2 regions of the Actinoplanes missouriensis 431 genome follow, and region 2 is predicted to be linked to the other one. Evidence: riboswitches for the same ligand, from Rfam matches in the RefSeq annotation. Region 2 holds a riboswitch; the other holds the start of a gene.
The links. A riboswitch is a leader RNA that binds a small molecule or an ion and turns the genes downstream of it on or off. The one in region 2 is predicted to bind glycine.

Region 1 (3,405 bases), 490 kb from region 2:
GCCGCGCCGAGGGTGGCTCTGCCTTCCCGCATCCGAACGTGCCTTGGCGTCGGCCTGCGGTGAGGCTCTTCAGCGCGCCGGCCCTTCTCCTCAGCGAAGGCCGACGATCATTTGATTGGCTCATACCAGGTATGACGAATTCTGTTGGCCATTCCCTGGAGGGCGAGAAACGCTTGGTTCATGGCGCAGCTTTCCTTGTTTCCCGTGAAGCATTTGCGGGATCCGAGCGCGCGCCGCAATTATTCGCCGGAGGCGGAGCGGTTCAGGTGGGAGCATGCGCGGCACCGCACGTGGGGTCTCGCGCAACGGCATGCTCGCCGGCTGCGCCAGCTGCGTGACGAGGCCGATCGTTCCGCAGGCCCACCGCCGCCCAGAGTTCCTGAGTCGCCCAGGGTTCCTGAGCCGCCCGTGGCGACGTCACCTCCCGAAGCTTCGGGGCCTCGTCCAGCTCAGCCGCCCCCGCCAGCTCGGCCACCATCTCCAGTTCGGCCGTCGCCCCGCACGGTCAAGGTTTCGCTCCCTGCCGCGATCGTGGAGTCCATTGTATTCAGGAAAGGATCTCCGTTACCCCGAAAAGACTGCCGACTTCATAATAAGAAGGAGCGAAACGGTGGTAGGGATCCTCCGTCGTGGCGATACCGAATTCCACACCGCCTGGACGAACGCGGGCCGCGTGTGGAATGGGGGTTCGTGTTGCGCCCGTCGTCCACACGCGGCCCGGCGTTACGTGGTTCCCGCTTGACGCTCGCTACTCGCCGAGCCTCGAGCGTCGCTTGCGACTACCCGCTCGCCACTTTAGAAGCGGCTGCGGAACTGCTCCCACCGGCTGCGGCTCCGGCGGGCTTCGATTGCCTTCGCTGCGCCGTAGATCGCTGCGGCGGTCACCGCTGCGATCGCCGCCGTGGTCATGACGATGGGCAGCAGGCGGCGCTTGGCGGGAATGCCCAGCTCGGCGCCGGTGGCTTCGGCGTCAGCCGCGATCACGGCGGGGTCACCGGAAACGGCGATGTTGTGCTGAGCGTCGACCGTGCTGTCGTAAATGGTCATCAGGTCCTCCCGACGGGTTTCGTCTCCACTTGCCCCGGTCGCGGCCCGGTTAACCTGATCGTCCCCCACCGGGTGAGCGGCCCGCGTCACCCGGAGCGGATGATCCGATGTGCTCGGGCGCCGACCGCGCTGGGGCGGGCGGAGATCCGGGGTGCTCGAGTGCCAGCCGCGCTGGGGCGGGCGGATGATCCGGGGTGCTCGGGTGCCGATGGCGCTGGCGTGACGGATGGTCCGGGGTGCTCGGGCGCCGATGGCGCTGGGGTGGCGGATGGTCCGGGGTGCTCGGGCGCGATGGTCGCGGTGCTGTGGCCGCGCGGTGACGACGCGGAACGCCAGCTCAAGGTCCTCGAGGAGGCCACCGCCACAGAACAGGAGGCCGCAGCCACGGGCGAGGAGGCCGCCGCCGGAGACAAGAGCGCTACCGCCGGAGACGAGGAGGCCGCCGCCACGGGTGACTAGGGATCACGACGCTCACCTGCGCACCTGCTCGCTTGACGTGATCATGACGGCCCGGATAGCTTGCAGGCCACAACTGAAGAAGCCGCTAACCCGCAGCGGGAGAGCCCTCGCCACCAGAGCCACAAGGCCCTGACGCCCAGAGCCACAAGGCCCTTGCACCCAGAGCCACAAGGCCCTGGCACCAGAGCCCACGGCCCTGGAGAACCCGGCGAGGCGCCGAAGGAGCAACTTCTCCCTCAGAATCTCTCAGGCCCACGTACCGCTGCGGTCAGGCGACTCTGGAAAGCCGTTCGCGAGACGAACGCGCCCACGGTGCAAACCGCCCGTAACGGCGGTGAAGCTCTCAGGCCCCATGACAGAGCGAGGGAGGCCCCAACCTGTCACGACCTTGGAGCCTCCCGTGAGACGCACTGCGCTCTTCGACGTCCACACGCGCCTCGGCGCGCATCTGACCACGTTCGCCGGCTGGACCATGCCGCTGCGGTACGGCAGTGACATCGCCGAGCACCACACCGTGCGGACCGCCGCGGGGCTCTTCGACCTCAGCCACATGGGCCGCATCGAGGTCACCGGCCGCAACGCCGCGGAATTCCTCGACTACGCCCTCGCCGGCCGTCTCTCGACGGTCAAGGTCGGCCGCGCCAAGTACACGATGCTCTGCCATACCACCGGCGGCGTCCTCGATGACCTGGTCGTCTACCGGCTCGCGGCCGACCGGTTCCTGGTGGTGGCGAACGCGGCGAACGCCCCGATGGTCCGGGCCATGCTCGGCGAGCACGCCAACGGGTTCGCGGTCCGGATCACCGACGCCGGCGGCTCGCTGATCGCGGTGCAGGGCCCCGCATCGGCGGAAGTGATCGCCACGCAGGGCCCCGCATCGGCGGAAGTGATCGCCACGCAGGGCCCCGCATCGGCAAAAGCGATGGCCATCGAGAGCCTCGACCTGCCCTATTACGGCATCACCGAGGCGCGGGTCGCCGGCTGTGACGTGCTGCTGGCCCGCACCGGGTACACCGGCGAGGACGGCTTCGAGATCTACTGCTCGGACGCCGACGCCGCGACCATCTGGGAGAGCCTGCGGGAGAGCGGCGCCACCCCCGCCGGTCTGGCCTGCCGGGACACGCTGCGCCTGGAGGCGGGCATGCCCCTGTACGGGCACGAGCTCACCGTCCGCACCACCCCCTTCCACGCCGGGCTGGGCCGGATCGTCGCCCTGGACAAGGCGGACTTCGTGGGCGCCGAGTCGCTGCGCCGCGTCGCCGCCCAGGGGCCGTCGACCGTGCTGACCGGCCTGGTCACGGCCGGCCGCCGCGCGCCACGCAGTGGCCATGCGGTGCTCGATCCGGTCAGCGGCGAGCGGATCGGCGAGGTGACCAGTGGCGCGCCGTCGCCGACGCTTGGTCACCCGATCGCCATGGCCTACGTCCCACCCGTGTTCGCGGCGCCCGGCACCCGTCTGGTCGTCGACGTCCGTGGCACCCGCGAGGACGCCGAGGTCGTCGCGCTGCCCTTCTACCGCAGGAGCCCCCAGTGATCCCCTTGAACCTTCGCTACAGCCGTGACCACGAGTGGCTCACCGACGACGAGATCGCCACGGTCGGCATCACCGCGTTCGCCGCGGACGCCCTCGGTGACGTGGTCTTCGTCGACCTGCCCGAGGTCGGCGCCGTCACCACGGCCGGCGAGACGTGTGGCGAGATCGAGTCGACCAAATCCGTCAGCGAGGTCTATGCGCCGGCCGATGGGGAGATCGTGGAGGTCAACAAGGCGCTCGCCGACGACCCGGGTCTGATCAACTCGGATCCGTACGGCGCCGGCTGGCTCTACCGGGTGCGCGTCACCCGTACCCCCGAGGTTCTCGACGCCGCGGCCTATGCCGCGCTGATCTCACCGGAGTCA
Region 2 (3,405 bases):
GGCGCCGAACTTGCCCGGCTTGGCGAAGCCGACCAGCGCGTTGAGGTTCGCGCCGTCGACGTAGACCTGGCCGCCGGCGTCGTGCACCTTCGCGCAGAGTTCCGCGATCGAGGTCTCGTAGACGCCGTGGGTCGACGGGTAGGTCACCATGATCGCCGAGAGGCTGTCGCGGTGCTTCTCGATCTTGGCGTCCAGGTCGGCCAGGTCGACGTTGCCGTCCGCGTCGCAGGCCACCACGACCACCCGCATGCCGGCCATCACCGCGGAGGCCGCGTTCGTGCCGTGGGCGCTGGACGGGATCAGGCAGACGTCGCGGTGCGTCTCGCCGCGCGAGCGGTGGTAGCCGCGGATCGCGAGCAGGCCGGCCAGCTCACCCTGCGAGCCGGCGTTCGGCTGCACGCTGACGGCGTCGTAACCGGTGATCTCGGCGAGCCAGCCCTCCAGCTGGGCGACCAGGTCCTCGTACCCCTGGATCTGGTTCGCCGGGGCGAAGGGGTGGATGTTGGCGAACTCCGGCCAGGTGATCGCCTCCATCTCGGTGGTGGCGTTCAGCTTCATCGTGCAGGAGCCGAGCGGGATCATGCCCCGGTCCAGGGCGTAGTCCCGGTCCGAGAGCTTGCGCAGGTAGCGCAGCATCGAGGTCTCGGAGTGGTGGGTGTTGAAGACCGGGTGGGTCAGGTACTCGGTGGTGCGCTCCGGCCAGCCGCCGGACACCCCCCAGATCATCGCGAGCTCGGCGCCGAACGCGGCCACCACGGTCGCCACGTGCTCGTCCGTGGTCGTCTCGTCGCAGGAGACCGACACCCGGTCCGCGTCGACCAGGCGCAGGTCCACACCGCGTCGCGCCGCCTCGGCCACGATCGCCTCGGCCCGGCCCGGCACCACCGCGGTGACCGTGTCGAAGTAGGTGTCGTTCTGCACCTCGATGCCGGCCTCCCGCAGGCTGCCGGCGATCCGGGAAGCGTGCGCGTGCACCCCGTCGGCGATCTCCCGAAGGCCCTGCGGGCCGTGGTAGACCGCGTACATGCTGGCCATCACGGCGAGCAGCACCTGCGCGGTGCAGATGTTGCTGGTCGCCTTCTCCCGGCGGATGTGCTGCTCCCGGGTCTGCAGCGCGAGACGGTAGGCGGGCGCGCCGTCGGCGTCCTTCGACACGCCGACCAGGCGGCCGGGCAGCGAACGCTCCAGGCCGGCGCGCACGGCCAGGTATCCGGCGTGCGGGCCACCGAAGCCGAGCGGCACGCCGAACCGCTGTGTCGTGCCGGCGGCGATGTCCACGCCGATCTCGCCGGGTGCCCGCAGCACGGTCAGCGCGAGCAGATCCGCCGCGACCGTGACCAGGGCGCCCCGCTCGTGCGCGAGCTCCACCAGCGCGGCGTGGTCGCGGACCTCACCGGACGCCCCCGGGTACTGCAGGTGCAGGCCGAAGAACTCGTCCGGCAGCGTCTCCGGCTCCTCCGGGTCGATCAGCACGACCTCGATGCCGAGCGGTTCGGCCCGGGTCCGCACGATGCTCAGCGTCTGGGGGAACGTGTCCGCGTCCACCGCGTACACGTTGCTCTTGACCTTGGAAGCGCGGCGGGCCAGCGTCATCGCCTCGGCGACCGCCGTGGCCTCGTCGAGCATGCTCGCGTTCGCGGTGGTCAGCCCGGTCAGGTCGGTGACCATGGTCTGGAAGTTCAGCAGCGCCTCGAGCCGGCCCTGGCTGATCTCCGGCTGGTACGGGGTGTACGCCGTGTACCACGCCGGGTTCTCCAACACGTTCCGCTTGATCACCGCGGGCGTGTGCGTGCCGTAGTAGCCGAGGCCGATCATCGGGGTGGCGACCGTGTTGCGGTCCGCGATCGCGCGCAGCTCGGCGATCGCCTCCTGCTCGGAGATCCCGGCCGGCAGGTCCAGGTCGCCGTGGAACCGGATCGACTCCGGGATCGCGGCGTCCATCAGGTCGTCGAGCGAGTTGTATCCGACCGCCTTGAGCATGTGGGTCTGCTCGTCCGAACCCGGACCGATGTGGCGGGGAACGAAGGGTGACGTCATGGGCGACTCCAGGCTCTGAAGAAGGTCGACACGCAACCTCCCCCTCTGTCATACCCAGACGGGTATTTCAGAGCGCCTGCCCACGCGGTCCTTCTGCCTGAGAGTTTTCCGGGGAGGGTTTGCCCCTTCGGCGCCGTCACGAGGACGGTCTCTTCCGCACAGGTGTTGCCGGCACGACCAACCTACCAGCGCACACCCGGTTGGATCACAGTCCTAGGGTGTGGTCTGTGACGTACACCCCTGATTCCGCCCGCTACGACACGATGACCTACCGGCGTGCCGGTCGCAGCGGCCTGAAGCTCCCCGCCCTCTCCCTCGGCCTGTGGCACAACTTCGGCGACACCCGCCCGCTCGACACCCAGCGCGCCATCGTCCGCCGCGCCTTCGACCTCGGGGTCACCCACTTCGACCTGGCGAACAACTACGGCCCGCCGCCGGGCAGCGCGGAGTCGAACTTCGGCCGGCTGCTGGGGACGGACCTCAAGGCGTACCGTGATGAATTGATCATCTCGACGAAGGCCGGCTACACGATGTGGGACGGGCCCTACGGCGACTGGGGATCACGGAAGTACCTGGTGTCGTCGCTGGACCAGTCGCTGACCCGGCTCGGCCTGGACTACGTCGACATCTTCTACCACCACCGGCCCGACCCGGAGACGCCGCTGCACGAGACGGCGTCGGCGCTGGACGCGATCGTCCGGTCCGGCAAGGCCCTCTACGTCGGGATCTCCAACTACAAGTCGGCGCAGGCCGCGGAGATCGCCCAGATCCTGCGTGACCTCGGCACCCCGCTGCTGATCCACCAGCCGTCCTACTCGATCCTGAACCGCTGGATCGAGCACGACCGCCTGCTCGACACCCTCTCCGACGCCGGCGCCGGCTGCATCGCGTTCAGCCCGCTGCAGCAGGGCCTGCTCACCGACCGGTACCTCACCGGCATCCCGGACGACTCCCGGATCCGGACCAGCGTCTTCCTCAACGAGAGCGCCCTCGACCCGAAGACCATGGGCCGCCTGCACGCGCTCAACGACATCGCCAAGCGCCGCGGCCAGTCCCTCGCCCAGCTGGCGCTCTCCTGGGCGCTGCGCGACCCGCGGATGACCAGCCTGATCATCGGCGCGTCGAGCGTCGGCCAGCTGGAGAACAACATCGCCGCGCTGAGCGGACCGGAGCTCACCGCCGCCGAGCTCGACGAGATCGACGCGACGGTCATCGACCTCTGATGTTCCCGCTCGCGCTGTCGGTCGTGGTCGGATCGCGCGCCTACGGACTGTCCGTGGACGGATCCGACCACGACCGGCGGGGCGTCTTCGTGGCGCCCACCCGTTCCTTCTGGCGTCTGGACAAACCGCCGACGCATTTCGACGG

Region 1: another riboswitch for glycine. It lies ahead of gcvT (glycine cleavage system aminomethyltransferase GcvT); the one in region 2 lies ahead of gcvP (aminomethyl-transferring glycine dehydrogenase).

What each region holds. Positions count from the first base shown of each region.
Region 1 covers NC_017093.1:4,899,002-4,902,406, reverse strand. The annotation lists gene AMIS_RS22985 (hypothetical protein) at 796-1,116, opposite strand; gene AMIS_RS42890 (hypothetical protein) at 1,309-1,506, shown strand; glycine riboswitch at 1,693-1,778, shown strand; glycine riboswitch at 1,783-1,867, shown strand; gene gcvT (glycine cleavage system aminomethyltransferase GcvT) at 1,907-3,040, shown strand; gene gcvH (glycine cleavage system protein GcvH) at 3,037-3,405, shown strand, end outside; gene AMIS_RS22970 (L-serine ammonia-lyase) at 3,405-3,405, shown strand, end outside.
Region 2 covers NC_017093.1:4,412,124-4,415,528, forward strand. The annotation lists gene gcvP (aminomethyl-transferring glycine dehydrogenase) at 1-2,037, opposite strand, end outside; glycine riboswitch at 2,113-2,204, opposite strand; gene mgrA (L-glyceraldehyde 3-phosphate reductase) at 2,265-3,260, shown strand; gene AMIS_RS20670 (nucleotidyltransferase domain-containing protein) at 3,260-3,405, shown strand, end outside.